DNA from 4 places in the Rathayibacter sp. AC451 genome. Region 2 is predicted to be linked to each of the others. Evidence: predicted binding sites of a transcription regulator. Region 2 holds the regulator's gene; each other region holds the start of a gene.

Region 1 (3,821 bases), 3.4 Mb from region 2:
AGCGGGCCGGTCGTCGAGCGGCATCCCTCCACCGGACGAGACGCGCCAGCCGCACGGCACCGCGCGGCCAACTCTCTCGACGTCGAGACAGTTGGCCCCTCGGGTAAGCTGGCGGAGGCCGTCTGACGCGGCCGAGAGCCGCCCGTCCCGCGCAGAGGCGGGGCGCTTCACGAGACCATGGGAGAGCAATGTCCAAGATCAAGGTTGAGGGAACCGTCGTCGAGCTCGACGGCGACGAGATGACGCGGATCATCTGGCAGAAGATCAAGGACACCCTCATCCACCCGTACCTCGACGTGAACCTCGAGTACTACGACCTCGGCATGGAGCACCGCGACGCGACCGACGACCAGGTCACGATCGACGCGGCGCACGCCATTCAGAAGCACGGCGTCGGCGTCAAGTGCGCGACCATCACGCCCGACGAGGCGCGGGTCGAGGAGTTCGGCCTGAAGAAGATGTGGAAGTCGCCCAACGGCACCATCCGCAACATCCTCGGCGGCGTCATCTTCCGCGAGCCGATCATCATCTCGAACATCCCGCGCCTGGTGCCGGGCTGGAACAAGCCGATCATCATCGGCCGCCACGCGTTCGGCGACCAGTACCGCGCCACCGACTTCGTCTTCAAGGGCAAGGGCACGCTCACCGTCGAGTTCACCCCCGAGGACGGCTCCGAGCCGATGAAGTTCGAGGTCTACAAGGCCCCCGACGACGGCATCGCCCAGGTCCAGTACAACCAGGACGCCTCGATCCGCGACTTCGCGCGCTCGTCGCTCAACTACGGGCTGACCCGCAACTACCCGGTCTACCTCTCGACGAAGAACACGATCCTGAAGGCCTACGACGGCCGGTTCAAGGACATCTTCGAGGAGATCTTCCAGACCGAGTTCAAGGAGCGCTTCGACGCCGCGGGCCTCACCTACGAGCACCGCCTCATCGACGACATGGTCGCCTCGGCCATGAAGTGGGAGGGCGGCTACGTCTGGGCCTGCAAGAACTACGACGGCGACGTGCAGTCCGACACCGTGGCGCAGGGCTTCGGCTCGCTCGGCCTCACTGACCTCGGTGCTCTCCACGCCCGACGGCTCCGTCGTCGAGGCCGAGGCGGCGCACGGCACGGTCACGCGGCACTACCGCCAGCACCAGGCGGGCAAGCCCACGTCGACGAACCCGATCGCCTCGATCTACGCCTGGACGCGCGGCCTCGCGCACCGCGGCAAGCTCGACGGCAACCAGGAGCTCATCGACTTCTCGCTCGCGCTCGAGGACGTCGTCATCAAGACGGTCGAGTCCGGCAAGATGACCAAGGACCTCGCGCTGCTCGTCGGCCCCGACCAGGGCTGGCAGACGACCGAGGAGTTCCTCGCGACGCTCGACGAGAACCTCAAGGCGCGCATGTCGGCCTAGCCGGCCTCCGGCTCGCAGAACACGCTCCGGCTCGCAGGATCCTCGGATCCTGCGGGCCGGACGTGTTTCCGCGAGCTGGGACGTGTTAGCGCGGGCCGGACGTTTTCCCGCGGGCCGGACGCGCGTCGACCGGCGCGTCCGCGGAGCTCAGAGGACTCGAGCCAGCTGGTCCAGCGCCGCCGACGCGTCCGGGCCCGACGGCATGAGCACGACGCTCGCGGCGCCGGCCGAGTGCAGCTCGGCGATCCGCGCGCGGGCCGACGACGCGGTCCCCACGACCGCCAGCTGGTCCACCCACTCGTCCGGCAGATCGCGGACGAAGGCCGCCCGATCGACGCTCCGCTCCCGCAGCGCGCGGAACTCCGGAGCGAACGGCAGGGGGTCGATGTGCGGCGCCCAGTCCGGCTCGCCGATCCACTCGAGTCCGGGGCGCACGAGGTCGCGAGCGGCCGAGGCGTCGTCGTCGACGGCCGCCACGTTGTACGCGACGACGCGGCCGGACGTGCCCAGGTGCTCGCGGGCCGCGGCGAGGTACTCCGGAGTGACGGGCTCGGCCAGCACGGCGCCGTCGGCGATGCGGCCGGCCAGCTCGAGCGAGCGGGGACCGCGGACTCCGGCGAGCAGCGGCGGCACGACGGCGGGCGGCGTCTCGAGGCGGAGCGAGTCGACGGCGACGTAGCGTCCGTCGCGCGCCGTCTCGGCTCCCGAGAGCAGCGAGCGCACGGCGTCGAAGTGCTCCTCCAACAGGGTCAGGGGGCTCGCCGGCCAGATGCGCAGTCCGCGCATCCAGTGCGGCATTCCGTGCCCGATGCCGGCGTGCACGCGGCCGGGGAACAGCTCGGCGAGCGTGCCGAGCTCCATCGCGGTGAACGCGGCGGTGCGGGCGGCGGCGGGCAGGATCCCGATGCCCACGACGATCCGCTCGGTGGCGGCGAGGACGGCCGCGGCCTGGGCGATGCCGCCCCGGAAGCCGAGGTCCTCGACGACCCAGAGCTCGTCGAAGCCCGCGGCCTCCGCGCGGCGGGCGTAGGGGAGGACCTCGGAGGCGGGGAGATCGCGGGGGAGCAGGATTCCGACGGCGGCGTCGGGCGATGAAGCGCGCATCCTCTCAGCGTAGGGCTGCGCCGCCGCACAGAAAGGCGGGGCGGCCGCTCGCGCAGCCGCCCCGCCGGAGACGCCGGTCTACTCGGCGTGCGCCTCGCTCAGCTGCACCTGCTCGGGGCCCGAGGCCGAGACGACCTCGATCTTCCGGGAGCGCGCCTTCTCGGAGACGGGGATCGTGACCGAGAGCACTCCGTTGTCGTACGACGCGGAGATGCGCTCGGTGTCGACTCCCTGGCCCAGGCTCAGCTGGCGGACGAAGGTCGCCGACTGGCGCTCACGGGTGATCCAGGTGACCCCCTCGCCGCCGGCGACGGTGCGCTGCGCGCGGATCGTGAGCAGCTGACCGTCCACGTCGACGTCGACCGAGCCGGGGTCGATGCCCGGGAGGTCGGCGGTCAGGACGTAGTGGTCGCCGTCCCGGTAGAGGTCGATCGGCATGCGGCGGGGGCCCTGGCCCGAGCCGAAGAGGGCGGAGGCGAAGCGGTCGAGCTCGCGGACGGGGTCGTAGGTGACGGCCATGGGAATCACTCCATTCGGTCTGGCAACGGATGAATCTCGAGTTGAGCCGACTCGACTCAACTGAGAAGAATTTAGCACTCGGGCAGGGAGAGTGCCAAGAACAGAAGTCACCCTTTCAGGGACTTCGTAACGTGTTCGTAACAGAGCCGGGCAATCGAGTTCGTAGGGTCGATCCAGTGCGGGAACCGATCCGGTTCCCAGCGAACGTGAGTAAGGACATCGATTGCCGATCCACCCCTCCCACCGTCCACCTGTCCGGCGCGCAGAGAGGTGGATCCTCGCGGGTCTCGCGGCTCTGGGCGTCGCCGCCTCCGCCGCGTTCGCCGCCACGGGCGCGAGCGCCGCTCCCGCGATCGGGAGCGCCTCCCTCGTCGGCGGCCTCTCGTCGCTGCAGAGCTTCGACGACGGCGACTACGTCGTCACCCTCGTCGAGCCGTCCGCCGCGACGTACAAGGGCACCGACGCCCGCTTCGCTCGCACCGCCCCCGACGCAGGAGCGCAGCTGCAGGCGCGCTCCGCGCCGGTCGAGGACTACGCCGACCACCTCGAGAAGCGCCAGGACGACGTGGCGGCCGCTGTCGACGCCGAGATCGGCTACCACTACACGGTCGCGCTCAACGGCTTCTCCGCGACTCTCACCGGCGCTCAGGCGAGCCGGCTCGCCGAGCGCAAGGACGTCGCGCAGGTCAGGGAGGTCGAGGACCTGACGCTCGACCGCGCTCCCGGTGCCGCGCAGACCGCGCCGCTCGCCCAGGCGCCGACGGACGGCATCCCCGTTCCCGACACCGGCC
Region 2 (3,821 bases):
CTGGGTGCCCGGCTTGACCTCGATCTCGATGTCGCCGTCGAGGGCGGCGAGCGTCGTGGTGGACCCGAGGATCGCATCCGTCATCTGCACCTCGAGGGTGCAGAGCAGGTCGTCGCCGTTGCGGCTGAAGACGTCGTGGTGCTTGACCTTGATCTCGAGGTAGAGATCGCCGTTCGGTCCGCCGGCGGGTCCGACCTCGCCGCTGCCCGGCATCTGGAGGCGGAGGCCGGTGTCGACGCCCGCGGGGACGTCGACGGGGATCGTGCGGCGCGCGCGGACGCGGCCCTGGCCCTGGCACGTCGAGCACGGGGTGGCGATGACGGTGCCGTAGCCGCGGCAGGTGCCGCAGGGGCTCGCCGTCATGACGTTGCCCAGGAGCGAGCGGACGGTGCGCTGGATCTGGCCGGAGCCGTGGCAGATGTCGCAGGTGACCGGCGAGGTGCCGGGCTGGCAGCAGGAGCCCTGGCAGGTCTCGCAGAGCACGGCCGTGTCGACCTCGAGATCGCGGTGCGTGCCGAAGATGACCTCGTCGAGCGAGACCTCGACGCGCAGGAGCGCGTCCTGCCCGCGCTCACGGCGGGAGCGCGGCCCGCGGGAGGAGCCCTGGGCGCCCTGGCCGAAGAACGTCTCGAAGATGTCGCCGAAGCCGCCGAAGCCCTGACCGCCGCCGGGGAAGCCCTCCTGGGGCCCGCGGTCGTACTGCTGGCGCTGCTGGGCGTCGCTCAGGACGTCGTAGGCGTGCGTGACGAGCTTGAACCGCTCGGAGGCGTCGGCGCTCGGGTTGACGTCGGGGTGCAGCTCGCGGGCGAGTCGGCGGTACGCCTTCTTGATCTCGTCGGCGGAGGCGTCGCGGGCGACGCCCAGCACTTCGTAGTGATCGGCCACAGGTGGCTTCGTCCTTCGTTCGTGGGTCGGTGCACCGGGTACGGCGGACCGGATGGGAGCCGGGGCGACCGGCGAGTCGGGGAAGTGAAGGGGTCAGTCCTCGCCGAGGAGGCGGGAGAGGTAGCGGGCGACGGCGCGCACCGCGGCGATGTTGCCGGAGTAGTCCATCCTGATCGGTCCGAGGACGCCCAGGCGCGAGACCTGGCCGCCGGCGGTGTTGTAGCCGCTCGTGAGGACCGAGGTCTCCTGCAGGCCGAACGGGGCGTTCTCGCGGCCGATCCGCACCGAGATGCCGCGGGGGTCCGGCACCATCTCGGCGAACAGCCGGAGCAGCTCCACCTGCTCCTCGATCGCCTCCAGCACCGGGTAGATGCTGCCCGAGAAGTCCTCCTCGGTGCGGACGAGGTTGGCGGCGCCGGCCATGACGAGGCGGTCCTGCCGATTCGCGCCGACCTGCTCGAGGAGCGTCTGGAGGATCGGCGCGAGCACGTCGCGGCGCTCCGGCGTGAACCGCTCGGCGGCCGCCTGGAGCGTCTCGGCGGCGGCCTGGAGCCCGAGGCCGATCACGGCCGTGTTGAGCTTGGCGCGGATCTCGCCGAGGAACTCGGCGTCGACGTCGGCCGGGGTCTCGAGGACGCGCTGATCGACCCGGCCGGTGTCGGTGATGAGCACCGAGAGCAGGCGGCGCGGCGCGAGGGCGACGAGCTCCACGTGGCGGATGCGGGCGGCTCCGAACGACGGGTACTGCACGAGCGCGACGCTGTTGGTGAGCTGCGAGAGCAGCCGCACGGTCTTGACCAGCACCTCGTCGAGGTCGGGGCTCTGGCCGAGGAAGGTCTCGATGGCCTGGCGCTGCGCGGCGGTGAGCGGGCGCAGGTCGGTGAGCTGATCGACGAAGAGGCGGTAGCCCTTGTCGGTGGGAACGCGCCCCGAGGAGGTGTGCGGAGCCGCGATCAGCTCCTCCTCCTCGAGCTGCGCCATCTCGTTGCGGATCGTCGCCGCCGAGACGCCGAACGAGTGCCGCTCGACGATCGACTTCGAGCCCACGGGCTCGCGGTGGGCCACGTAGTCCTGCACGATCACGCGCAGGACCTGGAGACCGCGCTCCGTCACCATACGACCGACCTCCCGCCGGGCTCCGGGTGCCTCTCGGCACGAACCACCGCGGCGCCGACGCGCCGCACGGAGCTTGGCACTCCGCAACTTCGAGTGCCAATCATACCCGCGAGCGGGGGAGGGACGGGGGATCGCGCGGGATCGGCGTGGTGAGGAGGGGACTCCTCCTCCGGCGCGGCTGCGCGGCCCGCGCGGTGCGCCACACGACGTGCCACGATGGACGCCGAGCGCACGGGGGTCGCCCGTCGCGATGACGCCCGGAACAGGAGACCTCATGTCGACCACGCCTCCCCCTCCCCCGCCCCCCGCGTACAGCACGCCGGCGCCCCCGCTGAACCCGGCCGACGAGAAGACCTGGGCGATCGTGACCCACGTCCTGGGCATCTTCTTCAGCATCCTGCCGTCGCTGATCGTGTACCTCGTGTTCAAGGGCCGGGGCCCGTTCCTGGAGGCGCACGCGAAGACCGCGCTGAACTTCCACCTGACGACGCTGATCGCCTACGTGGCGGGCACGATCCTGACGTTCGTCCTCGTCGGGTTCATCGTGTTCCTCGTCGTGCCGATCCTCGTGATCGTGTTCGCGATCATCGCCTCGGTGCGCGCGAGCGCGGGCGAGTACTACACGTACCCGCTGAGCATCCCGTTCTTCAAGTAAGGCGGCTGCCGCCGGTCGAGCGGCCCGTTTCCCTGCTGGTCGAGCAGCCGCCGCCGGCGGCGTATCGAGACCCACGTCCTCCGGGAGCGGCGGGTCTCGATACGCCCGCTCCGCGGGCTACTCGACCAGCAGGTGGGGCGACTGGGCCGTTCGTCAGCGGTCCGTCAGCCGCCGCACTTCCGCGTCGGCCGGCAGGAGCCTCGATCAGCCGTCGGTCAGGCGGCGCACCACCGCGTCGGCCAGCAGCCGGCCGCGCAGCGTCAGCACCACGCGGCCCTGCAGAGCCGCCCGGCCGTCGATCAGCCCGTCGGCGATGAGCCCGGCGACCTCGCGCCGGCGCTCCGGGTCGATCGCCTCGACGGGCAGGCCGTCCGAGAGGCGCGAGCGCAGCAGCACGTCCTCGACGCCCCTCGTCGCGGCATCGAGGGTCTCGCGACCGGCGGCAGGACTCGATCCGGCCCGCAGCCGGTCGGCGTACGCCGCCGGATGCTTCACGTTCCACCAGCGCACGCCTCCGACGTGGCTGTGCGCACCCGGTCCGACGCCCCACCAGTCGTGGCCGAGCCAGTAGGACAGGTTGTGGCGCGAGCGGTGGGCGTCGTCGATCGCCCAGTTGCTGACCTCGTACCAGGAGTAGCCGGCGGCCGCGAGGCGCTCGTCCGCCAGCTCGTACATGTCGGCCGTGAGGTCGTCGTCGGGCGTCGCCACCTCGCCGCGGCGGATCTGCCGGGCGAGCTTCGTGCCGTCCTCGACGATCAGCGCGTAGGCCGAGAGGTGGTCGGGGCGGTTCGCGAGAGCGGAGTCGAGCGACCGCTCCCAGTCGGCGAGCGACTCCCCCGGAGTGCCGTAGATGAGGTCGAGGCTGACCTGCAGTCCCGCCTCCCGCGCCCACTCGACCACCAGCGGGACGCGCTCGGGGTCGTGGGTGCGCTCGAGGGTCGCGAGCACGTGCGGCACTGCCGACTGCATCCCGAAGCTGACGCGGGTGAACCCGGCGTCGGCGAGGGCGCGCAAGTACGCGGCGTCGACGGAGTCGGGATTCGCCTCGGTCGTGATCTCGGCGCCGTCGGCGATGCCGAAGCGCGAGCGCAGACCGTCGAGCATGCGGACGAGGTCCTCCGCCGGGAGCAGCGTGGGCGTGCCTCCGCCGAAGAACACCGTCGCG
Region 3 (3,821 bases), 3.3 Mb from region 2:
CGCGCAGCTCCTTCGCCAGGGTCCGCTCGTCCAGCGGAAGCTCGGCCAGCACGCGGAAGCTGCGCAGGAACGGCGAGGAGGCGGGCTCGTCGCCGGTGAGGTAGGCGATGCCGGGGGAGAGCATTCGCGAGCCGCTGGAGCGGGCCAGCTCGCCGAGGAGGCGTGCGCGGATCGCGGAGCCGTCGGGCTCGTGCACGTAGGCGCCGAGGTCGCCGACCTCCTCGTCGTCGGAGTCCGCGGCCGCGGTCAGCTCGGCTGCCCCGTGGGCGCCGAGGAGCAGGGCGGAGCGGCGGACGCCGGGACGCGCGAGAGCGCCGAACCAGAGGCCGGTCTCGACCAGGTCGCCGTCCACCGACACCCACTGGGCCTCCGCGTCGCGCGGGATCCGCTCGCGATCGAAGCCGGGACCCACCTTGACGCCGACGGGCAGGCGCTCGGCGAGGCCGAAGGCGAAGGCGAGCGAGGGGGAGTAGTCGTCGGGGTCGTCCAGGCGCGCCGTCTCGCGGTGGCCGGCGGTGCGCCGCGCCGGATCGAGGTAGACGGCGTCGTAGCCCTCGAGGTCGAAGGTCTCGGCGTCGCCGTGCACCGCGCGCGCCGAGGGGAACGGGGCCAGGTTGAAGCTCGCCAGGGTGGCGGTGACCTCGTCCGCGTCGACGGCCGTCACCTCGAGGTCGATCGCGGCGAGGGCGAGGGCGTCGCCGCCGATGCCGCTGCCGAGGTCGGCGATCCTCGTCGCTCCGGCGCCGGCGTACCGGCCCGCGTGCAGGGCGGCGACCCGGAGCCGCGTGGCCTGCTCGAGGCCCGCGTCCGTGAAGAGCATCGAGCGCGCGAACTCGCCGAACTTGCCGCGGGCCTTCTCGCGCAGCCGCGACTGGGTGAGGACCCCCGAGACCAGGGCGGGCGAGTGGCCTGCGGAGCGCAGCGCCGCGACCGCGCGCACGAGGTCGTCCGAGCGGTACCCGTCGAGGGAGTCGAGGAGCCGGAGCCCCTCGGGGGAGAGGAGCTCGACCAGCTCGTCGCGGTGCATCCCGCCATGCTAGGCCACTCGCCCCGAGCGATCGCGCCGCCCGGCTTGGCACTCTGATTGCACGAGTGCCAGCACAGCCTCTACAGTGGATCTAGCACTCTCGGAGCGTGTGTGCCAGAACCGCGCTCCGCCACATCGTCGTCAAGAAAGAGGTCAACCGTGTCGGTGTCCATCAAGCCGCTCGAAGATCGCATCGTCATCAAGCAGGTCGAGGCGGAGCAGGTGACCGCTTCCGGTCTCGTCATCCCCGACACCGCCAAGGAGAAGCCGCAGGAGGGTGAAGTCGTCGCCGTGGGCCCCGGCCGCATCGACGACAACGGCAACCGCGTCCCCCTGGACGTCGCCGTGGGTGACAAGGTCATCTACTCCAAGTACGGCGGAACCGAGGTCAAGTTCTCGGGCGAGGACCTGCTGGTCCTCTCGGCGCGCGACGTCCTCGCGGTCGTCGTCCGCTAGGACGCATCACGACGAAGGGCCCGGCGACCTCGGTCGCCGGGCCCTTCGTCGTCCCCGGTCGGTCCCCCTTCCGACCGGTGGCCTGATCGGGGCCCCGGATGACCGTTCCGCGCGGTCGCGCCGCTCCGGCCGTGCGTAGCATCGGAGGGGTGTCCGCCTCCCCGCACCCCCTCCGACCAGACCCCCGCGAGCACCCGGGCGACCGCCGCCGACGCGGCCGCGGGCGAGGGCGTCGAGGCGCTGCCCCCGGCTCGGGGGTCCGGTGGCGGTCTGTCGACCACCGGGCTCTGGTTCGGCTTCGGCGCCTACCTGCTGTGGGGCGCGATGCCGCTCTACTTCATCGCGATGGCGCCCGCCTCCCCGTTCGAGATCGTCGCGTTCCGCGTGCTCTTCTCGCTCGTCTTCTGCCTGATCCTGCTGAGCGTCACCCGCAGCTGGGCCGGGTTCCTCGGTCTCTTCCGCGAGCCGCGGCTCCTGGGCGTCATGGCTCTCGCGGGAGTGCTGATCTACGTCAACTGGCAGGTGTACGTCATCGCGACGACGACCGGCCACGTGATCGAGGCGGCGCTGGGCTACTTCATGAACCCGCTCGTCACGGTGCTGCTGGGCGTCCTCGTGCTGCGGGAGCGCCTGCGCCCGGCGCAGTGGATCGCGATGGCGATCAGCGCCGTGGCCGTGCTGGTCATCGCCGTGGGGTACGGAGCGTTCCCGTGGGTCTCGCTCGCCCTCGCCTTCTCGTTCGGCTTCTACGGGCTCGTGAAGAGCCGGGTGGGCGGCCGGATCGACGCCGTCGCCGGGCTGACGCTCGAGACGCTGTGGCTGACTCCGCTCGCGATCGTGCAGCTGGCCGTGGTCGGCTCGCTGGTCGGGCTGACCTTCGGCACGGAGGGGACCGGGCACGCGCTGATCCTCGCGTCGGCGGGCATCGTGACCGCCGTGCCCCTGCTGCTGTTCGCGGGGGCCGCGCGCCGCCTCCCGCTCTCGATCGTCGGATTCATCCAGTACCTGACGCCGTTCCTCCAGTTCCTCGTCGGTGCGTTCGTGCTGGGCGAGGAGATGCCGCCCGAGCGCTGGCTCGGCTTCGGGCTGGTCTGGGCGGCCCTGGCGATCTTCTCAGTCGACCTCGTCGCGGCAGAGCGGCGGAGGCGCCGTCTGGTGGCGTGAACGACGGATAACGTCGTTGAGAGCGGTTGCTGCGACCGGAAGTAACGATCAGGTCGCGAAATCCATTCGTAACACCCTTGTATTGTTCACGGCCTCCTCGAAGGTTACGTTTGCCGAGCGGTTGCCTCCGGCACCGCTCTGACGACAATCACTCTCAAGGAGCAACATGGGCGTTTACGCGAAGGCCGGTTCGGCTCGCGCACGGTCCCTCCGGGCAACCCTCGGCGGTGTCGCCATCCTGGGCGCCAGCGCACTCGTCCTCGCCGGCTGCGCCAGCGGCGGCGGAGACGGCGACGCGGGCACCGACGGCGGCGCATCGGGCGACCTCTCCCTCAAGATCGGCGCGATCCTGCCGCAGACCGGGACGCTGGCCGTCCTCGGCCCGCCCGAGTTCGCCGGCGTCGACCTCGCGGTCGCCGACATCAACGAGGCCGCTGCCGGCCTCTCGATCGAGGTCGAGCCGAAGGACTCGGGAGACACGTCGACCGACATCGCGACGCAGTCCGCCACCTCGCTCATCGCCGACGGCGTCTCCGCCATCATCGGCGCGGCGTCGTCCGGTGTGTCGAAGACCTTCATCGACCAGGTGACCCAGGCGGGCGTCGTGCAGGTCTCGCCGGCCAACACCTCGCCCGACTTCACCACGTACGAGGACGACGGCTACTACTGGCGCACCGCTCCCTCGGACGTGCTCCAGGGACGCATCCTCGGCAACAAGATCCTGGGCGACGGCAAGACCAACGTCTCGATCCTGTACATGAACGACGCCTACGGCACCGGTCTCCAGAAGAACATCAAGGAGACCCTCGAGGCCGGCGGAGCCACCGTCGCCGCGGAGGAGATCTTCGAGCCCGCCTCGACGGACTTCAACTCGGCTCTGACCACGGTGCTCGCCCCGAACCCCGACGCGCTCGTCGTGATCTCGTTCGACGAGATCAAGACGATCGCGGAGCAGCTCGCGGCGAAGGGCTTCGACTTCTCGAAGCTCTACGGCACGGACGGCAACTACGGCGTCATCGGCGAGTCGGACACCAACGTCGACATCGCCGGCGCCCAGTTCACCAACCCGGGCGTCCAGGCGTCGGAGGAGTTCCAGTCGAACCTCCAGGCCCTCGTCGAGGAGCAGGGCAACGACCCGCTGACGGTGTTCAGCTACGCTCCCGAGTCCTACGAC
Region 4 (3,821 bases), 3.5 Mb from region 2:
TCCGGCACGCTGGACTTCTTCGTGCTCACCACGACGGCGAGCAGGAGCGAGGCGCGGTGCGTCTTCTCGATGTACTTGCGCGGGTCCTTCTTCGACCCGGACGCCGCCGCGAAGGCGCGGCCGATGCGGTCGCGCGCCGCTCCGCGGATCTCGATGACCCGCCAGGGGCGCAGCGAGCTGTGGTCGGCGAGGCGCGACGCCGCCTGGACGTACGTCGCGATCTCGTCGTGCCCCGGCGCCTCCGCCGTCACCTTCGACCGCGAGCGTCTCGCGAGGACGGCGTCGAGCACCGGAGTGGGCACCGTCACTCGCTCTCGGCCTGGAACTCGAGTGCGATCGAGTTCATGCAGTAGCGGTCGCCGGTCGGAGTGCCGAAGCCGTCCGGGAACACGTGGCCGAGGTGCGAGCCGCAGTTGGCGCAGCGCACCTCGGTGCGCACCATGCCGAGGGTGCTGTCCTCGATCAGCTGGACCGCGTCCGGGTTCACGGACTCGTAGAAGCTGGGCCAGCCGCAGCCGGAGTCGAACTTGGTGCCGCTCTGGAAGAGCTCCGCGTGGCAGGCGGCACAGGTGTACAGGCCGGAGCGGTGCTCGTCGAGCAGCTCGCCCGTCCACGGACGCTCGGTGGCGGCTTCGCGCAGGACCGCGTACTGCTCGCGGTCGAGCTCCTCGCGCCACTGGGCGTCGGTCTTGTTCACGGAATACGACGACATGGGTCTCCCTAGGATTCCTCGCCAGTTTACGGGGGAGGGGTGCTCCCCTCCTCTCTCGTAAACTCCCAGCCGTGCAGGCGAATTCCGTGATCTCGAAGGCGTGGAGCGAACTCACGATCGAGGAGGTCCACTCGTTCGCGAGGGTGCGGACCGACGTGTTCCTCCGGGAGCAGAAAGTGGACGACGAGGAGCTCGACGCGCGTGATCTCGAGCCGACCACGCGCCACTGGTGGATCGCGGACGAGCGCGGGGCCGCGGCGTACCTGCGCACCCTCCGCGACGACGAGCCGGAGCACGCCGATGCGCACCGCATCATCGGACGCGTCGTGACGCGCGCGGACCGGCGCGGTCATGGACTCGCCCACGCCCTGGTGCGGGCGGTGATCGAGCGCTACGGGCAGGAGGCGATGCTCCTGCACGCGCAGTCGTACGTCGCGGGGCTCTACGCGCGCTCGGGGTTCGCGGCGTTCGGCGACGAGTGCCGGGAGGCGGGCATCGCCCACGTGAGCATGTACCGGAGCGCCTCCCCGGCGCGGGCGGACGGCGTGCCTACGCTGGAGCGATGAGCGGGACGACGGGAACGACGCGGGGCGCGGGCGCGACCCTCTCGGACCGGGACCGCGAGGTCCTCGCCTTCGAGCGCGAGTGGACCTCGCGCTCGGGCGACAAGGAGGACGCGATCCGGTCCAGGTTCGGCCTCTCGGTCGCCCGCTACTATCAGGTCCTCGGCGCGGTCCTCGCCTCTCCGGCGGCCCTCGCTCACGACCCGATGCTCGTCAACCGCCTCCTGCGCATCCGCGACGGACGCTCCGGTGCCCGCGCGGCACGACGCCTCGGGCGCCCCGAGTAGACCCGCTGCTCGAGCACACCGCAACGGAAGGCCGGCCCCGACCCGATGTCGAACACGCACCCCAAGGACCGCTTCGACGAGATCCCGGCGACGGAGGGGCGCGTCGGAGCGCACCGTCGGCCTCCTGCCCCGCACGCGCGCCTCGTGGCCTTCGCCTGGGCGGCGCTGGCCACGGGCGTCATCGTGCTGCTGGGATTCATCGGCCTCCTCGTGATCGACAACCGCGTCCAGTTCAACGACGTCTTCACCGCCCCCACGGGCATCGCGGACGCGTCGGCGTCGCCCTCCGCGACGCCGACCCTCGATCCGGCGCTGCAGATCGCCGTGCTGAACGGGACGGCGACCGCGGGGCTCGCCGCGAGTGCGGGCGATCAGCTGACGACGGCCGGCTGGACGGTGCCGACGGTCGCGAACGCGAACTCCGAGGATCAGGCCGTGACGACCGTCTACTACAGCGACGCCGCCCTCGAGGGTGCGGCACTGGGCCTCGTCGAGTCGCTCGGCGCCGGTGAGATCGTGCAGGGCGACGAGTTCGTCGAGACCGGCGATCTGGTCGTCGTCCTCGGTGCGGACTACCCGGTCGACTGAGGCCTCCGGAGCCCGGGAGCCGATTCATCCTCGCGTTGGAGGGGGTGTTCTGTTTCCGGCACGTTTAATCCGTGTTGAATCGCGGACAACTCTTTCCCGAACGCCCGTTCCGGCCGTTTCCGGCGTCATTCCGCGGATTAGTATCTCGACTCGGAGGCACTAGCGCATCGCTGGTGTCGAGGGCAGCACAGCACTTTGGGAGTGGAAATGGCGAACGGAACCGTCAAGTGGTTCAACGCTGAGAAGGGCTACGGCTTCATCACGGTCGACGAGGGCGGACAGGACGTGTTCGTCCACTACTCCGCGATCGACATGTCGGGCTACAAGGTCCTCGAGGAGGGCCAGCACGTCGCCTTCGAGGTCGGCAGCGGATCGAAGGGACCCCAGGCGGAATCGGTGCGCGTGGTCTGATCCGCGCGCCTGTCGCAGGAGCCGTCGCCCGCCTCGAGCGGACGGCGGCTCCTGTCGTTCCGCCCGTGTCGCGTCGCTTGCACTCGTCACCCGTGAGTGCCAGAATCGCTCTTGGCACTCGGTTGATCCGAGTGCCAGGAATGAAACTTTCTTGACGTCCGGGAGGGACGAGAAACACACATGGCCAAGATCATTGCTTTTGACGAAGAAGCCCGCCGCGGCCTCGAGCGTGGACTCAACACTCTGGCCGACGCGGTCAAGGTGACCCTCGGCCCGCGCGGCCGCAACGTCGTGCTCGAGAAGAAGTGGGGCGCCCCCACCATCACGAACGACGGCGTCTCGATCGCCAAGGAGATCGAGCTCGACGAGCCGTACGAGAAGATCGGCGCCGAGCTCGTCAAGGAGGTCGCCAAGAAGACCGACGACGTCGCCGGCGACGGAACCACCACCGCGACCGTGCTCGCTCAGGCGCTCGTGCGCGAAGGCCTGCGCAACGTCGCGGCCGGTGCCGACCCGATCACCCTGAAGAAGGGCATCGAGAAGGCCGTCAAGGCCGTCACCGCCGAGCTCATCGCCGGCGCGAAGGCCATCGAGACCAAGGACGAGATCGCGGCGACCGCGTCCATCTCGGCTGCGGACCCCGAGATCGGCGCGATCATCGCCGAGGCGATCGACAAGGTCGGCAAGGAGGGCGTCGTCACCGTCGAGGAGTCGAACACCTTCGGCACCGAGCTCGAGCTGACCGAGGGCATGCGCTTCGACAAGGGCTACCTGTCGCAGTACTTCGTGACGGACCCCGACCGCCAGGAGGCGGTGTTCGAGGACCCCTACATCCTCATCGTCAACTCCAAGGTCTCGAACATCAAGGACCTCCTGCCCGTCGTCGACAAGGTGATCCAGGCCGGCAAGCAGCTCCTGATCATCGCCGAGGACGTCGACGGAGAGGCGCTGGCGACCCTGGTCGTCAACAAGATCCGCGGCATCTTCAAGTCCGTCGCCGTCAAGGCCCCGGGCTTCGGAGACCGTCGCAAGGCGCAGCTCCAGGACATCGCGATCCTCACGGGCGGCCAGGTCATCTCCGAGGAGGTCGGCCTCAAGCTCGAGAACGTCACCCTCGACCTGCTCGGCTCGGCCCGCAAGGTCGTCATCACCAAGGACGAGACCACCATCGTCGAGGGCTCCGGCGACGCCGAGGCCATCGCCGGTCGTGTCGCGCAGATCCGCGCCGAGATCGAGAACACCGACAGCGACTACGACCGC

The links. The regulator HrcA, encoded in region 2, represses chaperone genes, less so after heat shock. The targets are predictions, from matches to a motif close to TTNGCACTCGNNNNNNNCGAGTGCNAA.
Region 1: a site for HrcA is predicted at 3,102-3,128, ahead of AC0CID_RS18665 (Hsp20/alpha crystallin family protein). Genes of this name have one in related genera too.
Region 3: a site for HrcA is predicted at 1,073-1,099, ahead of groES (co-chaperone GroES). Genes of this name have one in related genera too.
Region 4: a site for HrcA is predicted at 2,673-2,699, ahead of groL (chaperonin GroEL). Genes of this name have one in related genera too.

Annotation. Positions count from the first base shown of each region.
Region 1 is NZ_CEEDBD010000001.1:3,885,960-3,889,780, forward strand. Features, by position in the region: partial or broken gene AC0CID_RS18655 (NADP-dependent isocitrate dehydrogenase) at 189-1,407, shown strand; gene AC0CID_RS18660 (LLM class flavin-dependent oxidoreductase) at 1,555-2,511, opposite strand; gene AC0CID_RS18665 (Hsp20/alpha crystallin family protein) at 2,590-3,030, opposite strand; gene AC0CID_RS18670 (S8 family serine peptidase) at 3,254-3,821, shown strand, end outside.
Region 2 is NZ_CEEDBD010000001.1:495,340-499,160, reverse strand. Features, by position in the region: gene dnaJ (molecular chaperone DnaJ) at 1-885, opposite strand, end outside; gene hrcA (heat-inducible transcriptional repressor HrcA) at 979-2,001, opposite strand; gene AC0CID_RS02290 (DUF4870 domain-containing protein) at 2,276-2,656, shown strand; gene hemW (radical SAM family heme chaperone HemW) at 2,861-3,821, opposite strand, start outside.
Region 3 is NZ_CEEDBD010000001.1:3,832,290-3,836,110, forward strand. Features, by position in the region: gene AC0CID_RS18415 (class I SAM-dependent methyltransferase) at 1-1,027, opposite strand, end outside; gene groES (co-chaperone GroES) at 1,187-1,483, shown strand; gene rarD (EamA family transporter RarD) at 1,724-2,647, shown strand; gene AC0CID_RS18430 (ABC transporter substrate-binding protein) at 2,814-3,821, shown strand, end outside.
Region 4 is NZ_CEEDBD010000001.1:3,961,883-3,965,703, forward strand. Features, by position in the region: gene AC0CID_RS19080 (nitroreductase family protein) at 1-302, opposite strand, end outside; gene msrB (peptide-methionine (R)-S-oxide reductase MsrB) at 305-712, opposite strand; gene AC0CID_RS19090 (GNAT family N-acetyltransferase) at 784-1,278, shown strand; gene AC0CID_RS19095 (DUF3263 domain-containing protein) at 1,275-1,562, shown strand; gene AC0CID_RS19100 (LytR C-terminal domain-containing protein) at 1,608-2,150, shown strand; gene AC0CID_RS19105 (cold-shock protein) at 2,358-2,561, shown strand; gene groL (chaperonin GroEL) at 2,742-3,821, shown strand, end outside.